Regions from separate parts of the Pseudoalteromonas sp. SaAl2 genome, predicted to be linked through region 3. Evidence: predicted binding sites of a transcription regulator. Region 3 holds the regulator's gene; each other region holds the start of a gene.
The links. The regulator sigma-54, encoded in region 3, starts transcription at its own class of promoters, with help from an activator protein. The targets are predictions, from matches to a motif close to GTTGGCACGNNNNTNGNNT.
Positions count from the first base shown of each region.

Region 1 (7,978 bases), 560 kb from region 3:
ATTCGTGAAAAGCTGATGCGCTTTATGGGTGAGGAGCTACCTTACTCAGTGACTGTTGAAATAGAGCAGTTTAAGTGGCAAGACAATGGTGTTTGGCATATCAATGGCCTGATTTTGGTTGAGCGCGAAACACAAAAACGGATGGTTATAGGTAACAAAGGCGAAAAGCTAAAAGTTATTGGCCGTGAAGCACGCAAAGATCTTGAAGAAATGCTTGATAACAAAGTGTTCTTAGAGCTTTGGGTAAAAGTAAAATCGGGTTGGGCTGATGATGAACGAGCCCTGCGCAGTTTAGGCTATGGTGAAGATTAACTTCTGCTTAAATTAACCTATGGATAGCGACTTCTACACAGCATATTTGTTACACCGACGTCCTTATAGCGACTCACAAGTAATGCTTGATATGCTAGTAGAGGGCGTTGGCCAATTGCGAATGTTAGCCCGTATTAGTGGCCGACATGCAACAAAGCATAAAGCACAATTACAACCCTTCCAAACCTTACTAGTAAATTACACTGGTAAACATGATTTAAAATATATTCAACGCTTTGAATTACATGGTTCGCAATCACCACTTGTAGGTGATCAGCTTTACTGTGGCTTTTATTTAAATGAACTTACTAATCGCATTGTGCCAATTAATGAGCCAATTGATCATGCTTATCAGCTATATAAAACTCACCTTACGCAACTAAACCAGCATCCAAACTTACAAGCCGTGTTGCGCTCTTATGAGTTTCAGTTACTAGAGTTGCTCGGCTATGGTGTTGACTTTACTTTTGATGCGGCGGGCGATCCAATTGATGCGGCGCACACGTATAGTTACTTTGCTGAATATGGCTTTGTGATTCAGGATTTAAAAGGGGATGGGTTTACGGGAGCTCAGTTAAATGCAATTGCAGATCATGACTTTAGTGCGCCTGATGTGCTATATATGGCGAAACAATTAAGCCGTCATTTAATGAAGCCATTGCTTGGTAAAAAACCATTAAAAAGCCGCGAGCTTTTTATTAAATAATTTATATAGGTAAAAAATGAAAGACATTCTGTTAGGTATCAACGTTGATCATATCGCAACTCTACGCCAAGCACGCGGCACAAACTACCCGGATCCAGCTCATGCAGCAAGTGTAGCGGAACATGCTGGTGCTGATGGTATAACAATCCACTTGCGTGAAGATCGTCGTCATATTCAAGACCGCGATGTTTATGTTATGGCGAAAACGATTCAAACCCGTATGAACTTAGAAATTGCAGTGACCGATGAAATGCTGGATATTGCATTAGATGTAAAACCTGAATATGTATGTTTAGTACCAGAAAAACGTGAAGAGCTCACAACAGAAGGTGGTTTAGATGTTGCTGGTAATCTAGACAAAATTAAAGCTGCCACTGCTAAACTCGCTGCTGCTGGTATAAAAGTCTCATTATTTATTGATGCAGATAAAGCGCAGCTAGATGCGGCTAAAGCATGTAATGCCCCTTATGTAGAAATACACACAGGTGCTTACGCCGATGCAGAAAATGACACTGATATACAAAAGAACTTGAGCATATTCGCCAAGGTGTGGAATACGCGGCGGGCTTAGGATTAACGGTAAACGCAGGGCATGGCCTACATTATCATAACGTCAAACCAATCGCTGCGATGGAGGACATTTACGAGCTTAACATTGGTCATGCCATAATCGCTCGTGCTGCTATTGATGGCCTTGATAAAGCCGTACGTGATATGAAACGTTTAATGCTTGAAGCAAGAGCTTAAAGCGGCGAATTCTTAAAAACAAAAAACGACTCAGGTGAGTCGTTTTTGTTAACTATTAATTATGGATTAACAGTTAGTTTCTTCAGCGTTTACGCCTTCTTTAACTTCTTCACAGGCGTCTTCAACACCATTTTGTACGTCTGTTACTGCTTCATCAATACGTTCACCAGCTTCTTCTGCATGATTGTCTTCACAACCCATGATAAAAAAACTTGCAAATAGTGCGATAACGGCTGTTTTAACTGTTGTAGATTTCATAATGTAATTCCTTGTAAGTAATGTATGTATTAGTGTTTAAATTAATTTCTTGTTAAGGGGTTTTGCCTCGAAGCGCACCTGAAACGAGTGAAATAACTAATAATACTAAAAAGATAAAAAATATAATTTTGGCAATTCCTGCTGCGGCACCTGCGATACCACCAAAACCTAACACTGCAGCAATAAGTGCAATAACTAAAAATGTAATTGTCCAGCGTAACATTGTTGTCTCCTTGGTTTGTTAATTTGTTCAGTATAGTTGATGCCAGTTATGTGCCATTGTTAAAAGTACTTTAAAATCAATGTTTAACATATTTATTGAAAAGGTAGACAAGTGGATTATAAGTAATATTTACTTTATTACGTGTAACTTATTCTTAAAACAAAAAATAACGTGTTATTAAACGCCTCTCTTGGTAAGACCAATTTAACATGGCGGGGTGTTTCCTCTTGAATTTCGTGCATATTCAAACTGCTACTATGATTTTTTAATCAATAGTGCGCAGGATAGTTATAACTTTTAACTATATTCATTATTTATATTGTCTATATCTCAGAAAATAATAGCAAAATGTATGGTGTTAACTTTAATGCAGATATGTTAGCTTAATATTAATTGGTTTTACCAATTTACAAAGTGTTGGACTTGATCTATTTCTTTGATATGATTGGTGCATAATTATTTATATAAAGTGATTTTTTACCTATTCAGGTGGTAAATTAAAACGATAAATTTAGTAATCAAGGGGAGCAGCATGGACATAGCACAACTACTTGCTACAGCAGCAAATTTAATGGTCACTGGAATGGTGGGCGTTTTCGTATTCTTATCGCTGTTAATTTCAGCAATTATTTTTATGTCTAAAGTAATGAGCCGTTTTGAAGAGCCTATGGTTGAGGCTGCTCGTACACCATCTATTAAAGCCCAAGGTGTGCCAAGTGCACACATTGCTGCTATCAGTGCTGCAATCGCTCAGTACAAAAACAAACAAAAATCATAAGGGGTGACTCATGGCTAAATTAAAATTAACAGAGCTAGTGCTCAGAGACGCACATCAATCTTTATTAGCAACACGTATGCGTTTAGACGATATGCTACCAATTGCTGAAAAACTAGATAATGCGGGTTATTGGTCTATTGAATCATGGGGTGGGGCAACGTTTGATTCGTGTATTCGTTACTTAGGTGAAGATCCATGGGAGCGCATCCGTGCGCTTAAAAAAAGCAATGCCAAACACGAAGCAACAAATGCTACTTCGTGGGCAAAACCTTTTAGGTTACCGCCATTATGCTGATGACGTTGTGGAAAAATTTGTTGAACGTGCCCATAAAAATGGTGTTGATGTATTTCGTATTTTTGATGCGATGAATGATGTGCGAAACCTTGAAACTGCAATTAAAGCTGCTGTGAAGGTGGGGGCTCATGCACAAGGCACGATTTCATATACTGTCAGCCCAGTGCATACACTTGATATGTGGCTTACTTTAGCCAAGCAATTAGAAGATTTAGGCTGTCACTCAATTTGTATTAAGGATATGGCAGGTTTGCTTAAGCCTTATGACTGTGAGCAGTTGATCAAAGGATTAAAAGAAACTGTTTCTATTCCTATCGCTATGCAATGTCATGCAACAACAGGTTTGAGTACAGCAACTTATCAAAAAGCCATAGATGCTGGTATTGATATGCTTGATACCGCTATTTCGTCTATGAGTATGACCTACGGTCACAGCGCGACAGAAACAATAGTTTCGATTGTCGAAGGTACTGAGCGTGACACCGAGCTTGATTTAAATCAGTTAGAAGAAATCGCTGCTTATTTCCGTGATGTACGCAAAAAAGTATGCGGCATTTGAAGGGAGCTTAAAAGGTGTAGATGGCCGTATTTTGTTAGCTCAAGTGCCAGGTGGCATGCTAACTAATATGGAAAATCAGCTAAAAGAGCAAGGCGCAGCAGATAAACTGGATCAAGTTTTACTTGAGATCCCACGCGTGCGTGAAGACTTAGGTTTTTTACCATTAGTTACACCAACTTCACAAATTGTGGGTACTCAAGCAGTATTGAATGTATTGACCGGCGAAACGTTATAAAACCATCACAAAAGAGACCGCAGGTGTACTAAAAAGGCGAATATGGTTCAACACCAGCGCCAATGAATAAAGAATTACAGGAGCGTGTACTTGATGGTAGTGAGGCAATTACTTGTCGCCCTGCTGATGTACTGCAACCAGAACTTGAAACATTGCAAGCTGAACTATTAAAAGAAGCGCAAGAACAAGGGTTAGACCTTGCTGATGAGCAAATTGATGATGTATTAACATATGCATTATTCCCACAAATTGGTTTGAAATTCCTGAAAAACCGCAATAACCCAGATGCGTTTGAAGCGGTGCCAAGTGCTGAGTCAGCTAAGCAAGACAAACCTTCTTCAAGCAATAAATCTAATAACAACACAGTTAAAGCTGAACAGTACAGCGTAAAAGTTGATGGTAAAGTATATGACGTTGTCGTTGCCCAAGGCGGCGAATTAAAAGAAGTAACACTCAAAGACAGTGAATTAATTCCGCAATCTGCGTCGGTAGCATCGGGTGAAACTTTGAATGCTCCGCTTGCAGGTAACATCTTCAAGATCAAAGTGAAAGCGGGGCAAACAGTTAACGCAGGTGATGTTGTGATGATTATGGAAGCGATGAAGATGGAAACTGAAATTCGCGCTACTCACAGTGGAACTATTGCTGAACTTTTAGTTGCTGAAGGTGACTCTGTTGCCACAGGCGAAGCAATGATTGCAATGGCTTAGGAGTATAGAGGATGGAAGCGTTATTAAACCTCTGGCAAGCAACGGGTATAGCAAATTTCACTTTTCCTGCGTTAATCATGATTGCAGTAGGGTGCTTATTGTTGTACCTCGCAATTGCACGAAACTTTGAGCCACTATTACTATTACCAATAGGCTTTGGCGCTATATTAACAAATATCCCCGTGGCGGGCTTATCAGACCCCGGTGGTTTGCTCTACTACGTTTATCATATTGGTATTGATACTGGTGTATTTCCGTTATTGATCTTTATGGGGGTTGGGGCGCTGACAGACTTTAGTGCTTTAATTGCAAACCCGAGAATGATGTTACTTGGTGCGGCTGCTCAATTTGGTATTTTTGCTACCTTATTTGGGGCGATTTTACTTAACTATGTACCAGGCTTTGAGTTTTCGCTGCAGGATGCATCAGCTATCGCTATTATTGGTGGTGCTGATGGCCCAACAGCTATCTTCTTAGCATCAAAATTAGCACCAGATTTATTAGGGGCAATTGCAGTGGCTGCTTATTCGTATATGGCCTTAGTGCCAATTATTCAGCCACCAATTATGCGTGCCTTAACAACACCAGAAGAACGTAAAATTCAAATGCCACAGTTACGTACTGTATCGAAAAAGGAAAAGATTATTTTCCCTCTAATGGTATTGGGTTTAACTATGTTGTTTTTACCTGCGGCTACACCGCTAGTAGGTATGTTTTGTTTAGGTAACTTAATGCGAGAATCAGGTGTAGTTGATCGCTTAAGTAACAGTGCACAAAATGAGATTATCAATATCACCACGATTTTCTTAGGTTTAGCAGTAGGGTCAAAATTAGCCGCGGATAAGTTTTTAACTGTCGAAACACTGGGTATTTTAGCACTAGGAGCACTAGCGGTTCTCTATTGGTACAGCATCAGGTGTGTTTATGGCCAAAGGTTTGAATAAGTTCTCCAAGTCACCGATTAACCCTTTAGTTGGTGCGGCAGGTGTTTCTGCAGTACCAATGGCTGCTCGAGTCGTTAATAAAGTTGGCCTTGAGAATAATCCGCATAACTTCTTGTTGATGCATGCAATGGGGCCAAACGTAGCCGGTGTACTAGGGAGTGCCGTTGCTGCGGGGATTTTGTTAGCACTTGTAGGTTAAAATACAACAACAACAGTGCTCTTAATTTTGGGCACTGTTGAAGTAAACTTTACTTCCAACCGACTGGCGCAGTTTATACTGCGCTTTTTTTTGCCTGTTTTTAGGTATACTCAAATTTCGTTTTATTAATTACCTAAACTTAGAATCGGAACTTTGAAGGAATGATATGAATATATTCGTGATTTTAATATCCTTGTTTGTCGCTCTTGTCATTCTGGTACCACTACTTGAAAAGTATCAATCAAAGATGGGCTTAGAGGGCGCAACTAAATATGCGAAATATATTTGGCCACTAGTCATGATTTCATTGGTTGTGCAGCTGATTTATATGTTGGTGCGGTAGAGCGTTACTGTCAGGGAGCAGCGCTATAAGCTGTAAGTTTTAAGATGCTCGGCGTTAAAATAGGCTACGTAGGTTGGGTTGAGCACCGCGAAACCCAACGAGAAAACACTCTATCAAGAAAAAACCGTTGTTACTTACATAACAACGGCTTATATTTTTCCGCTGACAGCTCTTACTTAAGCGCTAACTGTAGCTCTCTGTTGCGCTCTAATTGCGCTAAGAATGTGTCTGCAATTGGCTTAAATTTCGCAAGCTCTGCGCGTGGTAATGGCTCAGATTTAGGTAGTTTAACCGTTTTAGGGTTACGGTGAACGCCGTTAACCAAAAACTCATAGTGTAAGTGTGCGCCGGTTACACGGCCTGTTGCACCTACAGTACCAATTTTTTGGCCTTGCTTAACTTTTTGACCCGTTTTTACTGCGCGTTTATTTAAGTGTAAGTATTTAGTCACGTATTGTGTGCCATGGCTTATAAATACATAATTACCGTTATACTTGCTATAGCCTGATTTAATTACTTTACCGTTACCTGATGCAACAACTGGCGTACCCGTACGTGCTGCGTAATCGATACCGCGGTGCGCTTTTACTTGCCCAGTAACAGGGTGTAAGCGGCGCGGGTTAAAGCTTGAGCTAATATATTTAAAGTTAACCGGTGCACGTAAAAATGCTTTTTTCATGCTACGGCCTTCAGGGGTATAAAAATTACCATCGCTGTGGCGAATAGCGGCATAACGCTCACCTTGATTTATAAATTCAGCGGCAATAATTTTACCTGTACCAATAAACTCGCCATCAACATAATGTGATTCATAAATTAAGCCAAACTGATCACCTTTACGAATGTCGTTAGCAAAATCCACGTCCCAACCAAAGATATCAGCAAAGTTCATAATTTGGCGTTCGCTTAAGCCTGCTGCAATACCTGAAGTCCAAAAGCTGTTGCTGATTTCACCGCCAGTTGATTTAGTTAAGGTTTCAATTTCTTTGCTGTCGATTGAGGTATCGTAATTGCCTTCCTCGTTTAAAGTCACAAATAAAGTATCTGTCTTTGAAATAACATAACGTAATTGTGCTAAAGAGCCGTCTTCGGCTGTGGCAAAGCTAAGAATTTCACCAGGGTGAATTTTAGTAAGTTTACGTGTTTCTGCATTGGTATTAAGTAATTTATGAACGGTTTGCGCGTTAAAACCTGCACGCTTAAAGATAAGTGCTAAATTGTCACCGTTCTTTACTTCAAAGTCGACTAGGTCATATTCTGGTAATTTTGCTGCGTCTTCTTGCGAATTTAATTCAGTTAATTGCTCAGCATCATCAACTTTAATTTGTAATTCGTAGCGCTTGCCAATTTCTAGTGCATCTGCACTGTTATCTTTAGAGGCGGTTGCTTTTTCAGAAGGAATAAGAGTCAGGGCAGCAATAGCAGAAACAAAACCTAGAATAAGCAATTTGTGTTTTTTTGGGAGTTTGTGCACAACGTGAACCATAACGTGCCTTTTTCTGCTGTCAAGATAATTAATCACTAATATTGCAGGATATACCTAATAAAGCGTTAATACCAGTGTTTTGTAGATTTAAACTGTGGCTAATTTACGCTAGAATCCCTAGGTTGACTGAATTTTTTGGAGTAATACATAGTGGATTTACAAACCGCTCTAGCAGAGATTAAA
Region 1 covers NZ_CM129605.1:2,470,314-2,478,291, reverse strand. The annotation lists gene era (GTPase Era) at 1-312, shown strand, start outside; gene recO (DNA repair protein RecO) at 332-1,018, shown strand; partial or broken gene pdxJ (pyridoxine 5'-phosphate synthase) at 1,035-1,765, shown strand; gene ACU8V8_RS11705 (hypothetical protein) at 1,832-2,023, opposite strand; gene ACU8V8_RS11700 (DUF1328 domain-containing protein) at 2,076-2,246, opposite strand; gene ACU8V8_RS11695 (OadG family protein) at 2,779-3,024, shown strand; partial or broken gene oadA (sodium-extruding oxaloacetate decarboxylase subunit alpha) at 3,035-4,823, shown strand; partial or broken gene ACU8V8_RS11685 (sodium ion-translocating decarboxylase subunit beta) at 4,835-5,966, shown strand; gene ACU8V8_RS11680 (peptidoglycan DD-metalloendopeptidase family protein) at 6,482-7,795, opposite strand; gene tyrS (tyrosine--tRNA ligase) at 7,946-7,978, shown strand, end outside.
Region 1: ACU8V8_RS11700 (DUF1328 domain-containing protein) is a predicted target of sigma-54. The motif match lies at 2,286-2,304, and genes of this name have one in related genera.

Region 2 (7,978 bases), 1.5 Mb from region 3:
TTTATTGACATTTTGCTGGCCATTTAAGATTGAATTCAATCCATTTTGGTACATTAAATTATTTGATAAACGCATAATTACCTCGCAGCACTCAGAAGTGTGTCAAAAATTGTTCGGGCTGTTGAAAGCACTTGTGCAGATGCAGCATATGATTGTTGAAAGCGCAGTAAATTAGCCGCTTCTTCATCTAAATTAACCCCAGATAAAGACTCGTACCAGGCCTCTGACTGCTGTGCAAGTGCATCAAATGCTGCACCGTTAGTCATAGCTTGGTTGGTAATAACACCAATATCAGTTACTAAACCCGCGTATGATTCGTTAAAGGTTTTATGATTATCAGCTGTCGATGAGCTAACCACATTTTGACGTACTAACTCACCACTTTGTAATTCCGCCAATTTGAGGCCATTGCGATTGTCATCAAAACCGCCTTCGTTAAATTCAAGAGTGAAAGTATCCCCGACAGCAGGAGTGCCCTCTATATTAAAATCGAAGCCATAAGTGTCATAAGGTGCGCCAGCTTGCGAAAGTATATTCTCAGCGGGAGGTGTTATAGTAAAAGTTGTTGTACCACTGGCATCCGTTATAGAGTACTCATTAGCATTAGCGGTTTTAACTAAACTAACATCACCATTTGCAAGGCTTGGTGGTGATGTAATAAAGCCACCAGAAGTAACACTTGTTACTGTGCCAGCAGAAATGTTTGCACTCCCCGTATTATTAATATCATCGGCAGTTCTAATGGGTGATGCGAGAGCTAATGCGTCTGGGCGATCGGTTGCAAGCTCGAGAGTTGACGCCGCCTGTGAATTTAGTTTAAGTTGAAACTTGTCACCAACATTACTTGTACCTGAAACATTTATTTGTAATCCATAAAGCTCAACCCCAGGGTTATTTGTGGAATCAATAACACCACCGGTAATAGTCGCTGTTGAAGCACTACCTAGTGGCTCGCCTTTATTATCTATTGGCTGAATCTCAACCGTATTCGCCGCCGTATAAGTAATAATGAAATCACTGGCCGGTAATTCGCTGCCCATACCTGGTTCGACGGTTCCGGTCATGACTGAGCCACCTGTATTAGCTTGATATGCAAATGCATCGACTGTTGGTATAGTGAATATATCACCTCCCAAGTCACCATTCCCATCCATCCCTAGCTTATTTTGTTCATTAAAGGCATCAGCTAAAGCTAAGCCCATCTGCCCTAATTGGTTTTGTGCTGGGACTAAAATATCATCACGAAAGGCGAGCAAGCCGCCTATTTTACCCTTTAATGAGCTTGTATCCACTTCAAGTGGTATAGCTGCGCCACCGTTAACATCTAGGTGAAGCTCTTTAAAATCAGGATCCGGGTCACCTGTCATCGAAAACAGATTAAATGTACCATCTTGCATAACTAATGATTCACCAGTTCCCATAAACAATAGCTTTTCCCCATTAGGACCGTCTAGAGTTTCAATATCGACTAACTCAGATAGCTCTCGGATTGCTAAATCGCGCTGATTATATAAAGTGCTAGACTCCCCTTCGCTACGAGTACCGTGCACTGCGGCAATTTGTTTATTCAATGAACTAATATTCTGCACTAAAGTGTTTGCCTCATCAGCAAATATTTCTAACTGCTCATTCACGACATTTTTTTGATCAAACACAATTCCTGACAAACGATCCATTTGTTCGATTAAGTTTTCTGCATCTGTCATAACTAGTGAACGTGCAACAGAAGATGAGGGTTGATTAAGGCTTTCCTGTACATTATTAAATAATGAATTAATACTGGAAGATAAGCTATTCGACTCTTCTGAGAATAATGTATCAACACGACTAGCTTCTGTTACAAATTGATCAAAAAAGGCTTTGTTTGAGGTATCACGATTCAATTGCTTTTGTGCAAATTCATTGATCAATCGATACGTTTCACCACGACCAACTTGATTGTCGATCATAGTCAAATGCTCTGTACGCTCTCGTACGTAGCCTTCTGTATTTACATTGGCGATGTTTTTACTGGTCGTTTGCAACAATTCAGAGTTAGCACGAACTCCTGAGCTTGCAATGTCAAATAAATTAAACGACATCTTAGTTTACTCCTTGGCGAACCAATGTTGCTGCCAATGTTTTAAGCTCAGTACGATTAAGCACTTGCTTTATTTTATCAGCATAATTGGGATCGGTTGCATAACCTGCTTTTTGTAATGAATCTAAAAATGCGGCAGGTTTTGCTGTATTTTCGAGGGCTTCTTGATAGCGTGGGTTTTCATTTAAAAAATCAACGAAATCGTTCACACTATCTTTAATGGATTCGTACGCTCTAAAGCTTGCTTGCTTTTTAACAGGCATACCTTGTTCAAATTCTAGTGTCACTTTACTGGCTTTATCGCCTTGCCAACTGCGGTCAGATTTAATATTAAAAAGATTATTACTACTACTGCCATCAGCTTTGTTAATAATATGTTTGCCCCAGCCGGTTTCAAGTGCAGCTTGTGCGACCATAACCGCTGGATTCAAGCCAATCTTTTCTGCAGCCGTTTTAGCGTGTTCCCATACGGTTGTAATAAATGATTCAACGTCATCAAAGTTATTACTTTGTTTAGCTGTATTGTCTATATTTGTTGTCGGTTTAACCTCTGCTGACTCTGCATTTTTGATAGTGCCGTTAGCACGTTTATCACTGGTAAAGTCATCCACCGAGCGCAGTACAGAGCCTGGCATAAACTCTTTACCATCTGGTGATAATTGCTGCACAATAAGATCAGCAAGCCCTAACGAGCCATTAGATGACAGCTCAACAGACAGTTGTTGATCGTGCATTTCTTCAAAAAACTTTACCCCGCTTGAATTAAACGGGCTGTCTTTATCTTCAAATGCTTCATTAGCTTTACGCATACTTTTTAACAGCATCTGGGTAAAGATAGATTCAAATTGTGCCGCGGCTTTTTTTAAGGCTTCTTTTGACGCGTCACTTGAGGCATCACTTTTTAAAGCACTTTGACGTAGAGAGTCTAAGTTGCCTAAATCAAAAAAGTTTTGCTTATCGAGGTGATTAGTATCCATCAGCTTTTTGACACAATAATTAATAATAAAATTAACAATGCAATAATTGAGCCAAACAAACCATAACAAGGAAGTTGTAATGAGAGGGGCTAGACTCCAGTTACCTAGAGCCTAGTAAATTAGAAAACTAAATGACCACTAACTGGCCGTTAATTGCACCCGCTTCTTTAAGCGCCTCAAGAATCGCCATTAAGTCACCAGGGGCTGCGCCTACTTCATTAATTGCACGTACTAAATCATCTAAGCTGACACCTGGGTTAAACACAAAAGCCCGTGAATCATCTTCATCAACATCGATAATGCTTTGATTGGTGACTACAGTTTCGCCTTCGCTAAAGGCATTTGGCTGCGATACGTTTTGCTGTTCGGCAATCGTCACTGTAAGACCGCCATGGGTAATTGCCGCGGGTTGCAGCTTGACATTTTTACCTATTACAATAGTACCTGTTCGAGAATTAACGATAATTTTTGCAGCAGTATCTGCCGGCTTAAATTCTAGATTCTCAAGGGTCGACAAATAAGCCACCCGCTGTGAAGCATCCCGTGGGGCTATTACACGAATCGATGCTGCATCAATTGCTTGGGCGCTATCCGGGCCAACTAAGTTATTAATTGTTTGCTCTAAACGTTTTGCAGTTGTGAAATCAGGGCGATTTAAATTAAAGGTAATGTAATCCCCTTGCATAAATGGGCTTTTAATCGCTCGCTCAATTATCGCGCCATTTGGAATACGTCCAACCGTGGGTGTGTTGATAACGACTCGGCTACCATCTGCGCCTTCTGCACCTAAGCCCCCAACAATCAAGCTACCTTGTGCAATTGCATAGGTATTACCATCAACCCCCTTAAGGAAAGTTTGCAGTAACGTACCGCCACGTAAACTACCCGCACTACCGATTGATGAAACCGTGATATCAATTGTTTGCCCTGGTTTTCTAAAAGGCGGTAATTCAGCGTGAACAGCAACAGCGGCCACATTTTTAATTTTCGGTTTTAAACTACTGTCCATTGTGATGCCAAAACTATTGAGCATCGCTTTAAAGCTTTGTTCTGTGTATCGGCTCTGTTCGCCAGTACCAGGTAAACCAACAACCAAGCCATAACCAACAAGTTGATTTGAACGAACACCTTCTACCATAGAAACATCTTTAATGCGTTCAGCAGCGGCAGTTAAGTGCCACCCAAGCAGACAAATACCAATAAATACCTTAAAACCATTCATATTCAATGTCCTTTAAAAAGGGAATAACGCGCTACTAAAGAATCGTGTTAGCCAACCAGCACTTTGCGACTCTTGCATTTGCCCTTTACCTGAATATTGAATACGCGCATTCGCAATCCGGTTTGACGTTACTGTATTATCGGCCGTCACATCTTGTGGCCGTACAAGTCCTTCTAGGCGAATAAACTCTTCACCTGTATTAAGGGTTAGCCACTTTTCACCACGTATCACTAAGTTACCATTTGGTAGAACACGCATTACATTAACTGAAATATCACCGAACAAGCTATTCGATTGATTAGATTTGGAATCACCTGTAAAAGAGGAATCAGAGCCGATACCAAACTGAATGCTATCTCCACCAATATTAACGGGTAAACCACCTAAACCAACAACTGGATCAAGACTGGCATTACTTTCTTTATCGGTTTCTGTTTTTGCGGCTTTTGAGGCCTGAGTCGACTCTTGTAGTTTTACCGTAATAATGTCGCCAGTTCGAAGCGCTTTTTTATCTGAGTACAAGTCGTTAGCTGAGTAACTATCAAATAATGAACCTGTAGCCACAACTTGCTCTGCCACAGGATCTGGGTACATTGGCGCATAATATGGGTCATCCTGAACCACGTGGGTATTTTGAGTGGTCATACAGCCACTTAATATACATGCCCCGCTAAAGACAATGATTAAATTACGCATAATGCTGCCCTTACTCATTAAAGTTGCTGATTAATGTAACTAAGCATTTCATCAACAGCTGAAATTACCTTTGAATTCATTTCATAAATACGTTGTGTTTCAATTAGATTCACAAGCTCTTCAGTCACATTCACATTCGATGTTTCAAGTGAGCCTTGCACAATCGAGCCTAAGCCATCAATACCCGGGTTACCTTGAACCGGCGCGCCACTTACTGCTGTTTCGGTGTAAAGGTTTTGCCCAATAGGCTCAAGACCCGATGGGTTAATAAAATCACTAATGGTTAACTGCCCGATCACCACGTTATCAGCCTCACCGGCAATACGTACCGACACTTCACCATCTTGCGATACAGTAATTGATTGTGCGTCATCAGGTACATTCATCTCTGGTTGAATAGGAAAACCTGCACCTGCTGTAACAATACGGCCGTCTTCATCGGTGGTAAATTGTCCGTTACGTGAGTACGCAATATTACCGTCGGGTTGTAGTACTTCAAAAAAGCCTGAACCAGATATCATCCAATCCAATGAGTTTTCAGTGGTAAGCATATTACCTTGAGAAAAGTTCTTTTGGTTAGCAACCACTTTAGCACCGGCACCTAACATCAAGCCCGATGGCATTTCAGTGTCTTGTGAAGAGCGCCCACCTGGTTGATTGATATTTTGATAGAGTAAATCTTCAAAGACAGCACGGCTTTTTTTATACCCAACGGTACTGGCATTGGCTAAGTTATTTGAGATAACCGATATATCGGTTTGTTGGGCATCTAAGCCTGTTTTACTGATCCATAATGCAGGATTCATATTAATGTCCTCTCAATTAGGTTAAACAATGCGCAGCAATTGGGTATGACGTTCGTCAATTTCTTCTGCTGTTTTCATTAACTTAACTTGTAATTCAAATTGGCGTTGATGGCTTATCATATCCACCATTTCATGTACTGGATTCACGTTTGACATTTCAAGCGTGCCGCTCATAACTTTTACGTTTTGCGAGATATCACAAAAGCCACATAAATCATCTTCTAGTTTATCGGCTTTAGGACGAAACAAGCCGTCGTTGCCTTTTTCAAGCTGAGTGTTATCCGCTTCGATAACCTTTAAACGATCAACCACTTCTAAAAAGTTAGCCGGCGCACCTTGGGGGCGTACTTGAATTGATCCGTCTTCACTAAACTCCACCTTTTCAATCGGTAGCGGTAAAATGATAGGACCACCCGCGCCAACTACTTGACGCCCATGGCTCGTTATTAACGCACCATCTGGAGTGATATTTAAAGTACCGACCTTGGTATAAGCTTCGTTTCCCTGGGCATCTTGAACGGTTAGCCAACCTTTATCGCTCATCGCAATATCTAAATCACGGCCGGTTTCAACAATACCCCCCGGAGGTCATATTTGAACCTGGACGCTCTTGCATGGAAAAGACGCGCGTAGGTAAGCCTTCACCAAATGCTTGCATAGACCTTGCTTGTGCAAAATCAGCTTTAAAGCCAGTGGTGTTAGCATTGGCTAAGTTATTTGCTTTGAGCGCAAGGCCCCGCATACTTTGCTTAGCCCCTGACGCTGCAATGTAAACCATCTTATCCATAACATCGACTCACGTTAAAAAATCTATATTAGAGATAAATGCAAAATAAGTGCCACAATAATTTGACAGTAAAAATACACTGATAAGAAATAAAAAAGGCTGCCTGAATTGGCAGCCTTGGTGTCGGATTATAATAATATTCGCTATTAACGAATTTGCAGGATACTTTGCTGAATTGTTGAGTTCACTTCAAGCGCACGCGAATTAGCCTGGAAGTTACGCTGCGCACTAATCAAATCGACCAGCTCATTCGTTAAGTTCACATTTGATTGCTCAAGGGCTGAAGAATTAATAGAACCTAAAGTACCTGAACCAGGCTCTCCGGCAATTGGTTCACCAGAGGTTAAACTTTTTTTCCATGACGTGTCACCAGCTTGTTGTAAACCTTGAGAGTTTGAAAAACGCACCATGGCAACTTGCCCTAAGAACGAGGTATCACCATTACTGTAAGAGGCAACCACCTTGCCATCCGTGCCAATATCAATACCCGCTAAACGACCTACTGTGGCACCATCTTGATCAAGCGCTTTAACTTCAAAATTACTCGCATATTGTGTAGGAATTTTATTCGCTGTACCTGCTTCATCGCGCCAGTTCACTTGAACATCATCAGGAAAGCTTGCACCATTGGTTAGTAAGTCAGAAAGACCAGCAACACCAGCACCACCACCAGGTATGGCAATAGGATTAAAAGTGGTATCTGTATTGGCAGTGCCATCGGTGTTTAAAGGTAAACCACTTGCATCAAATTGAAATGTAGAAAGCGGTGTATATGGCGTAGCCGTCTCTTCAGCACCTGCAGGACTAAATGGCTTTTCGTCCAGTGTTGCAAATACTTGCCATTCATTTTCATTACCAGTAACCGTTGAATCAGTTTTCACAAAGAAAAACTGTAAAACATGCGGCTCACCTAAAGAATCGTACATAGTTGTCGATGTAGAGCTGTTATAAGAAGCACTGACTGTTGGGTCAAATGTAGTAATAGATGGCGAAATTGAGCGAGAATCTAAGTTAAATGAACTATATACATTAGTCGTCGCACGTGGAGAACCCGATGAGTCAGGAATTTGTAATGCCGATGATGTACTTAAACTTACTGAAGTAGTATCGCCTGTCGATTCGTTAACAGGAAAGCCTTGTAAAAAATTGCCTTTTGCATCAACAATAAAGTTATCCTGGTTTAGTTTAAATGCACCAGCTCGTGTATAAGTGAAATCTTGAGCACCTAAGTCTTCACTCATCGCAAAGTAACCTTCACCCGTAATAGCTAGATCTAAAGAGTTCTGCGTAAATTGCAATGAGCCTTGATGAAATTGCTGGGCAACCATCGTGGTTTGCACCCCATCGCCATTTTTAGTTTTACCTGAACTAAATACCGATGATGCATATACATCGGCAAATTCAGCACGA
Region 2 covers NZ_CM129605.1:706,104-714,081, reverse strand. The annotation lists gene flgL (flagellar hook-associated protein FlgL) at 1-75, opposite strand, end outside; gene flgK (flagellar hook-associated protein FlgK) at 78-2,081, opposite strand; gene flgJ (flagellar assembly peptidoglycan hydrolase FlgJ) at 2,083-3,057, opposite strand; gene ACU8V8_RS03305 (flagellar basal body P-ring protein FlgI) at 3,185-4,279, opposite strand; gene flgH (flagellar basal body L-ring protein FlgH) at 4,292-4,975, opposite strand; gene flgG (flagellar basal-body rod protein FlgG) at 4,993-5,781, opposite strand; partial or broken gene ACU8V8_RS03290 (flagellar basal body rod protein FlgF) at 5,803-6,568, opposite strand; gene flgE (flagellar hook protein FlgE) at 6,715-7,978, opposite strand, start outside.
Region 2: flgJ (flagellar assembly peptidoglycan hydrolase FlgJ) is a predicted target of sigma-54. The motif match lies at 3,095-3,113, and genes of this name have one in related genera.

Region 3 (7,978 bases):
AAATTTTATTGGGTAGGGTGATAGTAAGCTAGAATTTTTTGCTTTCCTATCGTTATTTAGTTTAACGCAATTTTAAAAAAAGTGCGCTATTCATGCTCATGAAAGCGCTGTTCGATTAGCTCACCTATTGCCGCTAATGCCGGCTTGGCGTCTGGCCCTTCACAGACTACTTTAACTTCTTTACCTTGGCTGCTTTCAAGTAGCATTAAAGCTAAAACGCTGTCACCAGCAGCTTGTTTATCGTCTTGATATAAGGTAATAGTCGCGTCAAACTTCAGCGCGAGCTGAGCTAAAACGCTGGCAGCTCGTGCATGTAATCCTAATTTATTTTTGATTAAAAAAGTGTCTTCTAAATGCATATCAAAGCCTATAGCAGATATTATTCTTGTTCACGATGACGGATTTTTACATTGCTATGACTCATTGCAAAACTTTCACCTATAGTTTGCGCCAAGTAGACAGAGCGGTGTTGCCCGCCGGTACAACCAATAGCAATAGTTAGATAGCTGCGGTTATTACGCTCTAAGTGAGGCAGCCAAGTTTGTACAAAGGTCTGAATCTGCCAAGTAAACTTTTGTACTATGCTGTGGCTAGCTAAATAGTCTTTTACTGGTTGATCTAGGCCTGTAAGTGGCTTTAGCTCAGGCTCCCAGTGTGGGTTTGGTAAAAATCGGGCATCAAATACGTAATCAGCTTCTTTAGGGATACCGTGCTTAAAACCAAAAGATTCAAAAGTGATAATTAACTTTTTATCTTTTTTACCTAAAATCTTCTCACGAATTGATTCTGCTAATTGGTGAACGCTCAACTCTGTTGTATCAAGAATAAAATCAGCACGAGTGATCAATACATCAAGCAATACTTTTTCTTGTTTGATGGCTAAATCAAGGGGCAGAGAATCTAACGATAAAGGGTGCAAACGGCGAGTTTCAGAAAAGCGTTTGATCAGCGTTTGGTCGTCACTGTCTAAATAAAATAAAGTTGGGTTTGCAAAGCCAGGTAAATACTCAAGAATGTCATTAAACTCTTCTTGTTCTTTTGGCAGATTGCGCACATCAATACTAACTGCTGTTTTATCATAGTTATCAGAAACGCTTCGTACGAGTGAAGGCAGCAAGTTCACAGGAATATTATCAACACAATAATAACCTAGATCTTCTAATACGCGAAGGGCAACAGATTTACCAGAACCTGAACGCCCACTGATGATAATTAACTCCATGTAATGACTCCTTCACTTTCCTAAGACAGCTCGACAATAACTTGGTATAAGTCGTGGTCAGATTTAGCGCTACGTAATTGTTTACAAAAAATCTTTATCGTTAAGTTTATCAGCAATTGTGGCCAAGGTCTTTAAATGAAGTTGGCTGTCACCATCAGGTACGATGAGTGCCACAAATATATCTACAGGACGGTTATCAATCGCATCAAAGTTAATGGGCGTTTCGCTCACTAGTATCAGTGCTAATGGAGTATCAACACCCGTTATTCTACCGTGAGGAATAGCAATTCCACGGCCAATACCTGTGCTACCTAATTTTTCTCGATTAAGTAACGAGTTAAGAATTTCTTGTTCTGAAAGGTGAGGGAGTTGTTCATGAGCCAACTGGCTAATAAATTCTAAAATTCGTTTTTTGCTATTAAAAAGGACCGCAGCTTTACTGCAGTCCTTACAAGTAAGTGAACTTAGTTTCATAATATTAGTGTCGAGCGTGCTTCTCTTTGTGTTTGATAACTTGACGGTCTAGTTTATCTATTAGGGCGTCAATCGCAGCGTACATGTCTTGATGTTCGGTTGAAGCAAATAAATCAGCACCACTGAGGTGTATTGTGGCTTCTGCTTTTTGGCTTAGCTTTTCTACGTCTAAAATGACGTGCACGTTGTTTATATGATCAAAGTGCCTTTCAAGCTTTGCAAACTTATTGTGTACATAGTCTCTAAGTGAATCGGTAATTTCTACGTGACGACCAGTTAAATTCAGTTGCATAAGCATTTTCCTTCTTTGTTTTTTTACGCCTTAAATCAAACTCTTTCTTTGATTCGACGGTGGAATAGCCAGTGACTCGCGATATTTTGCAATTGTACGTCTAGCTACTTTGATACCTTGCTCTGCCAATATATCTGCAATTTTGCTATCACTCAATGGTTTCGCTGAGTTTTCTGCGCTAATTAATTTTCTAATTAATGCGCGGATCGCTGTAGATGAACATTCACCACCGTTTTCAGTGCTCACATGGCTTGAGAAAAAATACTTTAACTCAAAAATCCCTCTTGGGGTGTGCATGTACTTTTGCGTGGTAACACGTGAGATGGTTGATTCATGCATCTCTACCATTTCAGCAACATCGTTTAATACCATAGGGCGCATTGCTTCAGGGCCATGCTCAAAGAACCCTTGTTGCTGTTGAACGATACAGTTGGTTACTTTAAGTAATGTGTCATTACGGCTTTCTAAACTTTTTATAAACCACTTTGCTTCTTGCAAGTGGGAGCGAATAAATTGGCTGTCGCTACTCGATTTAACCGAGCGAGACATAGCTGCATATTGGCTGTTTACTCTAATTTTAGGCATGCTATCGGGGTTTAACTCAACAACCCAACGGCCTTTAATTTTCTTTACTGAGACATCTGGAATAACGTATTCAGACTCTTCACGTACGATGCTATCCGCAGGCTTTGGGTTTAGACTGTGGATGAGTGTCATCACTTCTTTAAGTTCATCTTCCTTAAGCTTAGTCTTTTTCATCAAAGTGCGATAGTCACGACTGGCCAATAAATCGATGTGTTCAGTTAAAATCATTTTTGTCTCGCTAATCCAAGGAGTTGCGGGGTCAAATTGATTTAGTTGAATACATAAACATTCTTGCAAGCTGCGTGCACCAATACCAATTGGGTCAAACAGTTGAATACGTTTTAAAACGGCTTGCACTTCATCAAGCTCAATTTCTTCTTCGTTATTATCTTTATTTAGGCTCTCTGCAATGTCTTCACAACTTAGAGTTAAAATACCTGACTCGTCGATAGCTTCGACAATGGCAATAGCGATCGCCTCGTCGGTCGGACTAAATGGGGTGAGCTGTAACTGCCACATAATATATTCATGCAAGGTTTCGGTTGAAGCACCTTGATAAATAGATTCATCTTCAGGCATCGGGCCTGATGAGCTGGCAGGAGCAGCACTCATGTACTCATCCCAGGTCACATCCATAGCCATGTCATCACTTACTGTGTCTTTATTAAGTGCTTCGCTGCTTTCTTGTTCGTATTCGCTGGGTGTTTCATCGGCTGAGGCACTTACTGTGACATCGTCAGTGTCTTGTTTTTGTTCATTTTTGCCAGCCGTTTCATCACCAAACTCTTGCTCTTCGACCTCAAGTAATGGATTGCTGTCGAGTGCTTCTTGAATTTCTTGCTGGAGATCCAATGTACTTAACTGCAATAAGCGAATTGCTTGTTGCAGTTGTGGTGTCATTGTAAGTTGCTGGCCCATGCGCAGCTGGAGTGATTGCCTCATTTATCTCTAACAATCCTTTTATTGTGTTGTCATAATTTAGTTTAGCAGATAGTTAGCTGAGTGTTGCTTTATAGCCTAAATTGCTCACCCAGATATACATCGCGAACTGTTTGGTTGGCAAGTACATGCTCAGGAGTTCCTGATGCAATTAACTCCCCATGAGAAACTATGTAGGCTTTTTCACAAACATCAAGGGTTTCTCTTACATTATGGTCGGTTATTAGTACACCGATGCCACGGTTTTTAAGGTGCTCGATAATCTTCTTTATATCTAACACTGAAATGGGATCAACACCAGCAAAAGGCTCATCTAATAGGATAAATTTAGGATTTGCGGCTAAAGCACGCGCAATTTCAACACGGCGGCGTTCACCACCTGACAATGCCATGCCTTGACTATCACGAATGTGTTGAATGCTAAATTCATCAAGTAGGCTATCTAAGGCTTCTTCACGGGCTGTTTTATTTAGCTCTTTACGGGTTTCTAAAATCGCCATCAGGTTTTGGTAAACGGTCAATTTACGAAAAATAGATGACTCTTGTGGTAAGTAGCCAATACCCAAGCGAGCACGGCTGTGCATGGGTAATAATGTAATATCGTTATCATCAATACTAATTTTACCTTTATCGCTGGGCACTAAGCCAACAATCATATAAAAAGTGGTGGTTTTGCCTGCGCCATTAGGACCTAGCAGACCAACAATACTCCCAGCGCTAACTTCTAAGCCAACACTTTTTACAACTTGGCGGCCCTTGTAGCTTTTTGCTAAAAACTCGGCTTTTAATGTACTCATGGCTGGCCTTTTGATTTTTTGCTATCGACAGGTACTAAAATTGTATGCACGCGGTCATTTGAGTCTTCGCCTCTTTCAGCACTTATTAGCTGCTGTTCCATATCGTAGGTGATGCTTTTAGCGTTAATTTTTTGCCCTGCTTGGGTTACTTTCGCATTACCTATTAAAGTTAACAGGCGCTTTGCTACATCGTAACGAACTTCATCAGCACTGGCGCTCATTAGAGTGCCATCGGTTTGTTTTTCTTCAAAGTATGCAGGTTTGCCTGTGGCCACGAGTAACTGTTTATTATCGCCTAAGTCTTCACGTTTATGTACTTCGAGGCGATCTGCTTTAATTCGGCGGTTACCATGGATAATTTCAACGTTTTTTTCAAAAATACCGACATTAGATTTAAGCTGAGCTTGTTGTTTATCAGCGCTGATTGATACCTGATCGGCCGGTGGTGTTGTATCTTGGGCAAGGCTCGAAAATGCAATGAGTAAGCTTGGAATGATAAATATGTTGGCTAGTTTATTGGTCATAATATATGGTTCGCGTATGGTTAATTAGTTCTATTACTTCGGCTTTTAAGTCGGCTTGTAATCCGCGCCCAGTAATTTTTAAATTAGGGCCGACCAACTCTACAGGTTGTTCTGAACTCATTGTTTGAAGTTCAATATCAACTTGGATGTTATCGGCATTAATGTGATCTATCATGGCATTATCTGTGAGATTTTTCGCCGTCACATTGCCTTCTAAAACCAGCTGGTTATTTTCATATAATGTGGCTTCAGCTGCATTAATTTGCCACATTTGTTCTTGATTATATAAGGTGAAAATAGGTTCTTCAAAGTACGTGAATCCTAACTGCTGATATAGTTCCATTTTAGCAGCGGTCACTTTGTGGCTTATTTTACCTTGCTCATCAAAGGCTGTTTGTTTTAATGCCACTGCTGTGTAGTCGGGCTTGGCAATAACATCTTCTTCAACGAGCTGTTGTGTGTTTGCTTGGTTAAAGTATGGATACCAAAGCCAAACCATACAGCCAATAAATAATACGCTTAATATTAAACGCGCACTATTCATGAGCTGGTGCCTTCGCTAGTCAGCGATTTGCCATTTTCTAGCATTAATAAATCAGTGAGTTCTCGCACTGCGCCAAATCCACCCGGTAGCATAGTGGTATAATGCGATACGCGTTTGATTAACGGGTGGGCGTCGTTCACCGCTACTGCAAAGCCAACTTGCTCCATGACTGGGAGATCTGGGCCGTCATCGCCAATATAGGCGATTTGCTCATCGGTTAAGCTCAGTTTATCTTTAAGTTCTTGATAGGCTTGCAGCTTATTTTCTTGACCTTGATATATATGTTGTACTGTTAGGCTAGTCATGCGCTGCTGAACTATCTGTGAATGACGACCTGTGATCACAGCAACTTCAAAACCACTGTTGATAAGTGCTTTGATGCCAAAACCATCTTTGGTATTAAATGCTTTTAATTCTTCGCCTTGATTACCTAAGTAAATTCGACCATCAGAAAATACCCCGTCAATATCGCAGATCAGTAATTTTATTCTTTTAGCGCGAGTTTGAGCATCTAAGCTCAATGGTTGGTATAAGTCAGCAAATTGCATTTTATAACACTCCTGCTTTGAGCAAGTCTTGCATATTTAATGCACCAATAGGGTGCTGGTTTTCGTCAATTACAATAAGACCGTTAATACGTTTACGTTCCATAATATTAAGCGCTTCGGCGGCAAGCATATCCGCAGTTGCCGTGGTGCACGAACGTGTCATGACTTCACTAATAAGCGTGCTATGTATATCGATACGTTGCTCTAAAATACGGCGTAAATCACCGTCAGTGAACAAACCATTGAGTTGGCCAAGGTTGTTTACAATTGCTGTCATGCCTAGGCCTTTGGCTGACATTTCTATTAAAGCGTCTTTAATGCATTGCGTGTCTTTAATAATAGGCGTTGAGGCACCATCATGCATTAAATCTTTTAAGCACAGTAACAAGCGTTTGCCTAAACTGCCGCCTGGGTGTGATAGTGCGAAATCGTCGGCTGTGAAACCTCGTGTTTCAAGTAGGGCGACGGCTATTGCATCTCCCATTGCAAGTGTTGCTGTGGTGCTGGCTGTTGGTGCAAGGCCAAGAGGGCAAGCTTCTTTAGATACTTTAATGCATACATGAGCATCAGCCCAATTTGCCATTGACGATGTTGGGTTGCTGGTCATTGCGATCATTTTAGCGCCAATGCGTTTAATCACTGGGATTATATTGAGCACTTCACTGGTTTCGCCAGAATTAGATATCAGCATGACTACATCATCACGGGTGATCATGCCTAAATCACCGTGGCTCGCTTCACCAGGGTGAACAAAAAAAGCTGGTGTGCCGGTGCTTGCTAATGTGGCAGCAATTTTATTGCCAATATGGCCCGATTTGCCCATGCCGACAACGATAATTCGGCCTTGGCATTGATACATCAACTGACAGGCCTGGTTAAAGTTTTCGTCTAGGTATTGAGCTATATCAACAAGGGCTTGACGTTCAATATCAAGTACTCGTTTTCCTTGTTCAATAAAATTTAACTGCGTCATTGTGTTGTCCAATTTATTCGGTATTAAGCTACTTGGCTAAAAATATAACCTTGATAAGCAACAAATGCGGCTAATAATAAGCCACCTTCAACTCTATTAATACGGCGTGCCCCACGAAAACTCAAGGACATAGCGATTAATGCGATGGTGGCACCTATCATAATTAGCGCGTCACGGTTTGCCGCTGAGGGGTCAATAATCGAAGGATTTATAATCCCCGCTAATGGTAAAACGGCTAGTAAGTTAAAAATATTAGAGCCAACAATATTACCCAATGCTAAGTCGTCTTCGTTTTTTAGCACCCCTGCAATACAAGCTGCAAGTTCAGGCAAGCTGGTACCGATAGCAATAATAGTCAAGCCGATGACTAAATCGCTTAAGCCAAAATACTTTGCAATATCAACAGCTGAACCAACTAAAAAGTGAGAGCTTAAAGGAAGTACGACCATGCCGACAACTAGCCAAAATAGTGCTGACTTGGTTGGAACATTATCTGGCACATCATCACAGGCTTCACTAACAAATGGGTCATCGGCTTGGTTCTTAGCGCGAATCGAAATTATGATAAGCCCAGCAATAAAAACAATAAATGCAATTAGTAGCGCAATGCCTTCGGCAAACGAGAAGTAGTTATCTGAAAACACATACCAAGCAGCAATCGAAATAAGTAACACTAGCGGCATTTCTCGCTTGAGTGTTGTTGAAGATACCGAAAGCGGGCGTAACAATGCGGTAATGCCTAATACCAACAAAATATTAGTGATATTTGAACCGACTGCATTGCCAACTGCAGTATCCGTTTTACCGGCAAGGGCGGCGGAGGCCGAAACCATCATTTCAGGCGCTGATGAGCCCATAGCAACAACGGTTAAACCGACTATTAAAGTGGGGACACCGAAATTTTTTGCCAGTGCTGCAGCACCATAAACAAAACGATCTGCGCTCCAAACAAGTCCAGCAAATCCAAGAATTAAAATGACAAAAGAAGTCACCATTACATTACGCCAATTATTCAATATCAGATTGCGGTAAATAGTAACAAAAGCCAACCTGAAAGTATAAATAAAAGAATCGGGTCTA
Region 3 covers NZ_CM129605.1:3,026,681-3,034,658, reverse strand. The annotation lists gene ACU8V8_RS14345 (HPr family phosphocarrier protein) at 87-359, opposite strand; gene rapZ (RNase adapter RapZ) at 380-1,222, opposite strand; partial or broken gene ptsN (PTS IIA-like nitrogen regulatory protein PtsN) at 1,243-1,696, opposite strand; gene hpf (ribosome hibernation promoting factor) at 1,701-1,988, opposite strand; gene ACU8V8_RS14325 (RNA polymerase factor sigma-54) at 2,019-3,515, opposite strand; gene lptB (LPS export ABC transporter ATP-binding protein) at 3,584-4,309, opposite strand; gene lptA (lipopolysaccharide transport periplasmic protein LptA) at 4,306-4,833, opposite strand; gene lptC (LPS export ABC transporter periplasmic protein LptC) at 4,823-5,377, opposite strand; gene kdsC (3-deoxy-manno-octulosonate-8-phosphatase KdsC) at 5,374-5,925, opposite strand; gene ACU8V8_RS14300 (KpsF/GutQ family sugar-phosphate isomerase) at 5,927-6,898, opposite strand; gene ACU8V8_RS14295 (calcium/sodium antiporter) at 6,922-7,893, opposite strand.

Region 4 (7,978 bases), 1.5 Mb from region 3:
ATATCTTTATTTTGTTGATACATAGAATACACTTGTTTTAATACTCTCGCTTGCTGCATATGGGGCTCAGAAACAACTTGCGGCATAACCCTCGAGATAGATTTTTCAATATCAATTGCAGGATAATGACCACTATCGGCTAAATCTCGTGATAGCACAATGTGACCATCTAAAATTGCACGAGCAGCATCGGCTATAGGGTCTTGCATATCATCCCCTTCACTTAGCACAGTAAAAAACGCGGTTATTGAGCCTTGCCCTTCACCACCATTACCTGCACGCTCCACTAATGCAGGCAGTTTAGCAAACACTGAAGGCGGATAACCTTTGGTTGCTGGCGGTTCACCCACTGCTAACGCAATTTCACGTTGCGCCATGGCATAACGCGTCACTGAGTCCAGTAACAATAGAACGTTTAAACCTTGATCACGAAAATACTCCGCAATAGTCACTGCACTTTCGCACCCTTTAAGGCGCATCAGCGGCGAGGCATCAGCTGGGGCTGCAACCACGACGGATCGTTTACGTCCTTCTACACCTAAAATCTCTTCGATAAACTCTTTAACTTCACGGCCACGCTCCCCCACTAAACCAACAACAATAACATCGGCTTCTGAACCTCGGGTCATCATACCAAGTAAAACAGATTTACCCACACCAGAGCCGGCAAACAAGCCCATTCGCTGTCCTTGACCTACGGTAATAACTGAATTAATCGCACGTACGCCAACGTCCATAGGTTGACTTATTGGTCTACGAGAAAGAGGGTTTATAGTATTTTGGGCAAATTTTAAATGGTGCTCTGCGTTTATTGGTCCTAAGCCATCTAATGGGCGCCCTAAACCATCAACGACGCGCCCCAGCAAACACATACCAACCGGCAAACCGGTTTCATTCACTTGCGGTATAACCCGTGCACCTGGCAACACCCCTGATATATGATCATTAGGCATTAAGTAGAGGGTTTGGTCGTTAAATCCAACAATTTCAGCATCAACAAATCCATGCATAGTTTCAATTTTACATTGGCTGCCCACCGGTGCTCTAAGCCCTTTAGCTTCCAGAGTAAGGCCCACAACACGTGTGAGAATACCCGCTACAGCGGGTGTTGGGCTATGAATATGTTTTTGGTAGTCTTGTAAGCGTTCGCTTAATGGCCGAAGTTGAGAACTCATTGCAAACCAATTATTGGGTTAGATACCACTACTATGCAAAAAAACTATCCAACGTTTCTTTGACGCGGGTTTTCATGGTCATATCAATGGATGATTGAGAGGTTTTAACTTGGCAACCACCACGCTCTAAGGTTGGCTCAGGCACAAGTTGCCAATTGCTTTGCGATAGTGCTTCTTCACCATAGCTACTTTTAACTAATTCGATATCGTCAGGGTTTAGATGAATACGCACACTGTGTTGTTGCTCCCCTAGTGCATCAATAGCGTGTTTTAAGCTATGCAATAAAATCTCAGGAGAGGTTTTAACTTCTTGGTAGATCAACGCCTCAGCCAGCATAACAGCAAGTTGAATTAATTGTTTTTCCGCATCTTCGTCAACTTTATCAAGGGGCGCTGTTAAGCTATCAAACAGTGTTTTTAAGCCCGTTAACTGCTCTTCAATTAATGGCTTAACCTCTTCATGACCTTGTGTTTTACCCAGCTCTACACCTTCTTTGTAGCCTGCTTCTTTGCCCTCTGATACACCTTTTTCAAAGCCATCGATATAACCTTGCTCATGACCTTGCTTTAAGCCTTCTTCATAAGCATCTTGGCGAATTCGCTCAAGCTCAGCCATGGTTAAGTTTGGCAGTTCTTCTTCGGCTTCAGGTTCATCAACTGTCTCTTCAACTTCTTTTTTATAAAGCTCCGCAAGTGGTGTTCCAAATGCTGTCGAACGACCATCGTACTGTCGGGTATCTTGAGTAACATCGGGAATAGGCCAGTTTTCTAATAACTCATCAACCGCTTCATTTGCATGCAGTGGCCTACCTTGAGTTGAGCGAGGTTTATTCATGGTTTACAAGAACTCCTCACCGCCGCCGCCGCCAAGCATAATTTCGCCTGAGTCAGCTAAACGTCGCGCTGTTGATAATATTTCTTTTTGTGCCGCCTCTACTTCACTGATTCGAACTGGCGCCATGGCCTCTAAGTCATCTGCAAGCATGTCTGCAGCACGTTTTGACATATTACCCAATATTTTATCTTTTAATGCTTCGTCCGTACCTTTAATCGCTTTCATCAGTACATCTTGCTGCACTTCACGTAAGATAGCTTGAATACCTCTGTCTTCAACGTCCATTAGGTTTTCAAATACAAACATCAAGTCTTGAATTTGTTGCGACATCTCTTCATCATGCTCACGGATAGAGTCCATTAGCTGACCTTCAATATTAGTATCTAGGTAATTCATTATGTCTGCAGCAGCTTTTAGGCCGCCCATTTTAGCAGCTTGTGCACCCGCTTGACCTGCGAATTGTTTTTCCATGATCTCATTAAGCTCTTGCAATGCCGCTGGTTGAACTTCTTCAAGGTTGGCTATCCGCATGGTTAAATCTAAACGTACCTTTTCAGGGAACTGCGCTAATATTTCAGCTGATTGCTCTGGCTCTAAATACGATAAAACAATGGTTTGTATTTGTGGATGCTCGTTACGAATAATATTGGCAACTTGTTTTGAGTCCATCCATTTTAATGAATCCAAACCTTTCGCGCCTGATCCCATAACTATTTGATCAATTAGGCTGGCAGCTTTATCTTCACCCAGCGCTGCGGTAAGCGCCTTTTTAATAAAGTCTTCAGATTGGAAACCAATAGTACTAAAGCTTTGTATTTGTTCAATAAACAAGTTGTGAACTGCACTTATTTTGGCTTGTGATAAATCATCTATTGCCGCCATCGCCATGCCCACTTTTTGCACCTGCTTAGGTTCAAGGTGTTTTAAAATTTGCGCTGCGTCTTCTTCCGACAAGCTCAACAATAAAATTGCTGCTTTATCTACGCCGTCTAATTTATCAACATCGAATGCTGCTGGCAGTTGTTTTTGTTCTAAGTCTTGATCAGTCATCTTCGGTTAACCACGCTTTCACAACCTGTGAGGATAGTTCTGGTTCATTCGCAACTAAGGCACGAACGGCTTTAAGTAAGTCTTCGTCGCCATGTAAGTCTGGTAGTTGCAGTGTACCATCACTTGAGAAGCCAACCGAAGCAGAATCAAAATCTTTATTTAGCATATCTAGCGTGTTATCGCCAATATCAACGCCTGAGCTTAGTGCATCATCATCATATTCTTCAAGTGTGTCGTCTGGGTAAATTAAACGTTTCAGCATAGGTTTAACCACAGCCATAATCAATACGATAATAACTAATGCGCCGAGTACTAAACGAACAACCTTCATGAACCAGCTTTGCTCCCAAAGTGGTACTTCTTCTAACACGTCTAATTGCTCACGAACAAAAGGAACCGTAACGACTTCTAATGCATCACCACGCTGTAAATCAAAGCCAACCCCACCTTGTAATAAGCGACGGATATTTGACAGTGCTTCAACTGAGCGCGGTACCATAGTGGTTTCACCATTTTCACCCACAGTGGGCAAGTAATCCACCGCAACTGACACACTGATACGGCGAATAACACCTGTTTGCTGACGCTTATGTGAAATTGTAGTATCTAGCTCATAGTTACGGGTAGCTTCTTTATGACTTCTGCTCGGAGATGTACCTGTACCCGTTCCTCCTTGCCCCGCAATTTCAGGAATATCAGAGTTGACTGGTGGTTGGTTTGTCAATGCACCAGGAATACCAACCGCAAGACCACCAATGTTATTCTCTTCAAATGTTGTTTCACTACGAACCGCAGGTAAATCTGGGTTATAACGCTTTTGCGTTTCTTCAACTGCACTAAAGTCCATGCTTAAATCAACTTGCGCAGTATAATTGCCCATACCAACTACTGGCATTAAGATGCTGTCAATTTTTTGTAGATACTCTTGCTCACGCTTACGTTCAATATCATATTCTTTACGAGAACGTGCCGCTAATGAGCTTTGCGAACCTGAATTAAGTAAACGGCCATTTTGGTCAGTCACTGTGACTCGTGCTGGTGATAGGCCCTGCACCGCGGAGGCAATAATATCAACAATTGAGTCAACTTCTTCACTATCAAGCATTCTGCCGCGCTTGAGTGTTAAAACCACTGTAGCAGAAGGTTCTTTTTTCACGACGAGCAAATACATTTTCTTTTGGAATAGCGAGTAATACTTTAGCACGGGTGACGTTTTTTAATTCTTCAATAGTACGCGCTAACTGCTGCTCACGGCCATGCTTTAAGCGTTCACGCTCTAAACGCTGACTTACACCAAAGCCCATATCTTGCATTATAATATCAGTGCCAGAGCTCGGCGCTTGATCTAACCCTTCACGGGTCATAAGCAGTTTAATATTCTGATATTCACCCTCTGCAACTGAAATGACATTGCCATCCAGCTCATATTCAATCTTTTGCGCATCTAAAAAATCAAGGGTTTGAATTAACTCTTCTGTCGGCATTTTACCCAGCGGGCGCATATCTGGCTGACGAGCCCAAATAATCACAAAAATTGCGATAGCTAGACAGATAGCTAGGGCGATGATCAAAGTCACTTGGCGCAATACATCAACACCATTTAATGCGCTTAAGTAGCCTGATTTTTGCTCTTGTTGATCGTCATTATCAGCTTGGTCGATACCGCCACCAGCTAATGCTAAGTCGGTTGATTGATTAGATTGCGCCACAATAATTCTCCACTACCTAATTAAACAGGCATGTTCATGATTTCTTTATAAGACTCAACAAGCTTATTACGAACTTGAACTGTCGCCTCAAAAGCAACTGATGATTTTTGCGATGCAATCATCACTTCAGCAAGCGATACACTGCGATCTCCCATTTCTAAAGCCGTTACTTTTTGTTTTGCTTCTTGTTGATGATTATTAACGGTGTCGAGAGCGTTAGTTAATAAGTCACCAAATTGTGCAGACGAAGTAGGTTGAGCTTGCGTTGGGATCACATTACTTGTGTTACTACGGCCAGCTTCTAAAGCCATTGACTGCATTTCTTGGAATAACGCACTATTTTGAATTTTCATAATTATCTCTGACGATGCACTTTACTAATAACCTAATAAAGCACAAACCATGCCATAAAATACAACATTTAAATTCAACAACTTAGACAGCATTGGACGTGTCAGGGTTTTGACATAGTAACGCTCAGCAGTGCTGAGCGTTACTATATAATGGAGCTCATTGAGGGGTTAAGCTGGTAATGCAATTCCTAAGTCGCGCATTTGTGCTAGCTTATATCGTAGAGTTCGAGGACTGATCCCCAAAGTTTCGGCTACGTCTTTACGCTTACCTTGGCAGCGAGTGAGTGTTTCAAGAATAATGCGATGCTCTTTATCTTTTAGCTCATCTTTATATGTGCCAGAGTCTAAACTTGGTAATTCAGTCATCGGTTCTGTCGGCTCTGTTTTTGCTGCAATAGTTGGCGTGACTGCATCATAATAAGCTTGACTGGTAGTAGCGGTTTTACCTGCGAAAGCAGTCGCTGTTAGATTTTCAATAAAAATGGCGCTTTCATCTATTACATCACCTTGGCGTAAAATTAACGCTCGTTGGATCACATTATCGAGGTTCTCGAACATTACCCGGCCATGCATGAGAGAGTAACTTTTGTTGTGCTTGCTCACTAAGGCGGGCAATTGACTCTTTGCTCTTAGCTAAATGTCGCTCAATTAAGTGATTGGCGAGTACTACAATATCACCTGGGCGCTCACATAAAGGCCGCCACATTAAGGGGAATACATTGAGTCTATAATATAAGTCTTCTCTAAACTGGTGCTCACTTACAGCCTCTTTTAAGTCTCGGTTACTGGTTGCAAGTACGCGTACATCAAGCTTAATTGTTTTACGTCCACCTAAGCGCTCAACTTCACGCTCTTGCAGTACACGTAGTAATTTAGCTTGTAAGCTCAAATCCATCTCGGTAATTTCATCCAATAATATAGTACCGCCTTGGGCTTGCTCAAACTTACCAGGGCAAGCCTGAATAGCCCCGGTAAACGCACCTTTTTCATAACCGAATAAAGTGGCTTCAAGCATGTTTTCTGGTATTGCCGCACAATTAATTGCTACAAACGGTTCACTTGAGCGCTCTGACTTATCATGAATATAACGAGCCAGCACCTCTTTACCTGAGCCACTTGGGCCTAACACCATTACGCTGGCATCAGATTTTGCCACTTTGCTGGCAAGCTCTAATAATTGGATACTTGATGGATCGGCGACAATTGGGCCATCAGTTTCTTTTTTCCGGCTCTGGCAAATAGCGACTGACCATATTTAATAGCACTTCAGGTGCAAATGGTTTTGCCATGTAATCAATAGCCCCCAAACGCATGGCTTCAACTGCATCATCGATAGTGGCGTATGCCGTCATCATGAGTACAGGTAAATCAGGGTAGTTTAAATTAATGCTGCGTAATAAATCGAGCCCGCTCATCACCCCCATTTGAACATCACTAACCACTAGCGAGAAATTATCTTTTTTTAGTAGCAACATTGCTTGCTCAGCACTGTCGGCTGCAACACATGCAATACCCGACATTTCTAATGTATCAATCAGCGCTTCGCGAAGACCTGCGTCATCTTCAACAACTAAAATAGTGTTATTACTCATAATGCCTCCACCGGTTTAGGTTCAGTACATATAGGCAGTAAAATGCTAAAGCATGCGCCGCCTTGTGTATTGTTAGCCACTTCAACTCGCCCTTGGTGAGCACTCGCTACGGAGCTAACAACGGCTAAGCCAAGGCCTGTACCCTGGCTTTTAGTGGTAAAGAAAGGTTCAAAAAGTTTTTCAGCTTGACTCATATCAACCCCAGGCCCGTTATCGCATACACTGATACGCACATGACTTTCAGATTGGGTATCTCTCACTGCATTTACTTTCACTAACGCACCTGAGCCAATTACCTGAATGCTGTTATGAATTAAATTTTGAATCGCACTGGCTAAGGCCGTTTTATTACCCATAATAGCAATATCAGGCTCCGGTAAATTAACCTCAGGTTCACTATTATTAAGTGCAACCATGGCATCTGAGCCAGCTTTGACTTCACTTAGCAATTGCTGCATAGAGACTTGCTCTACAACTTGCTGGTCACCGCTTTTTGCAAACAGCAGCATATCGTTTACTTGTGTTTCAAGATCTTTCAAGCGCGACATGAGCTTAGTATGAAAATTACCACGAGAAGTTTCAGGTAAACGTTTAGAGCCCAAATTAGCCGCGTATAACATAGCAGCAGATAACGGTGTTCTAACTTGATGTGCTAATGACGCTACCATTTTACCCAATGCACTCAAACGCTGCATGTGGGCAACACGCGTTTGTAAGCGCCGCGTTTCAGTTAAGTCCGTCATCAATATTAACTGGCCAGGCTCTGGCGCTAACGCTGTAATATCTAACTTGATTAATCGACCATCTTTTAAAGAGACTTCATGACCATCATCTTGCTGAGGACGAAATGATCGCTGAATAATGCTGAACCACTTTTCACCTTCTAACGGCTCACCTAACATATCAATGGCAATTTGATTAGCCTTAGCAATCATGCCACGGCCGTCAAGTACAATAACGCCAGCAGGCATAGTGTCGACCAAATGACTTAACCAACTCGCTTGTTGACGAAGCTCACTCAACTCCCCTACATACTCTTCTTGTTGCAGGCATGGGTTATATTGATTAGCTGTGATAAATTGTGGTTTTAAGACATTTGCAAGTGCCATAGTTAACTCTCTAAAAGGTTCTCTATGGTGATAAATGCACGATCTATACCAAAATTATATTCACCAAATTCATTAACTTAGCGTAAAAATAGCGCGACAATAAACTGACACAAGGAAAACACACAATGACTAAAAAAAAGCTGTGCCGCTGTCCA
Region 4 covers NZ_CM129605.1:739,228-747,205, reverse strand. The annotation lists gene fliI (flagellar protein export ATPase FliI) at 1-1,175, opposite strand, end outside; partial or broken gene fliH (flagellar assembly protein FliH) at 1,194-2,010, opposite strand; gene fliG (flagellar motor switch protein FliG) at 2,014-3,060, opposite strand; partial or broken gene fliF (flagellar basal-body MS-ring/collar protein FliF) at 3,053-4,769, opposite strand; gene fliE (flagellar hook-basal body complex protein FliE) at 4,790-5,122, opposite strand; partial or broken gene ACU8V8_RS03470 (sigma-54-dependent transcriptional regulator) at 5,291-6,714, opposite strand; gene ACU8V8_RS03465 (sensor histidine kinase) at 6,711-7,823, opposite strand; partial or broken gene ACU8V8_RS03460 (DNA-3-methyladenine glycosylase I) at 7,949-7,978, shown strand, end outside.
Region 4: fliE (flagellar hook-basal body complex protein FliE) is a predicted target of sigma-54. The motif match lies at 5,161-5,179, and genes of this name have one in related genera.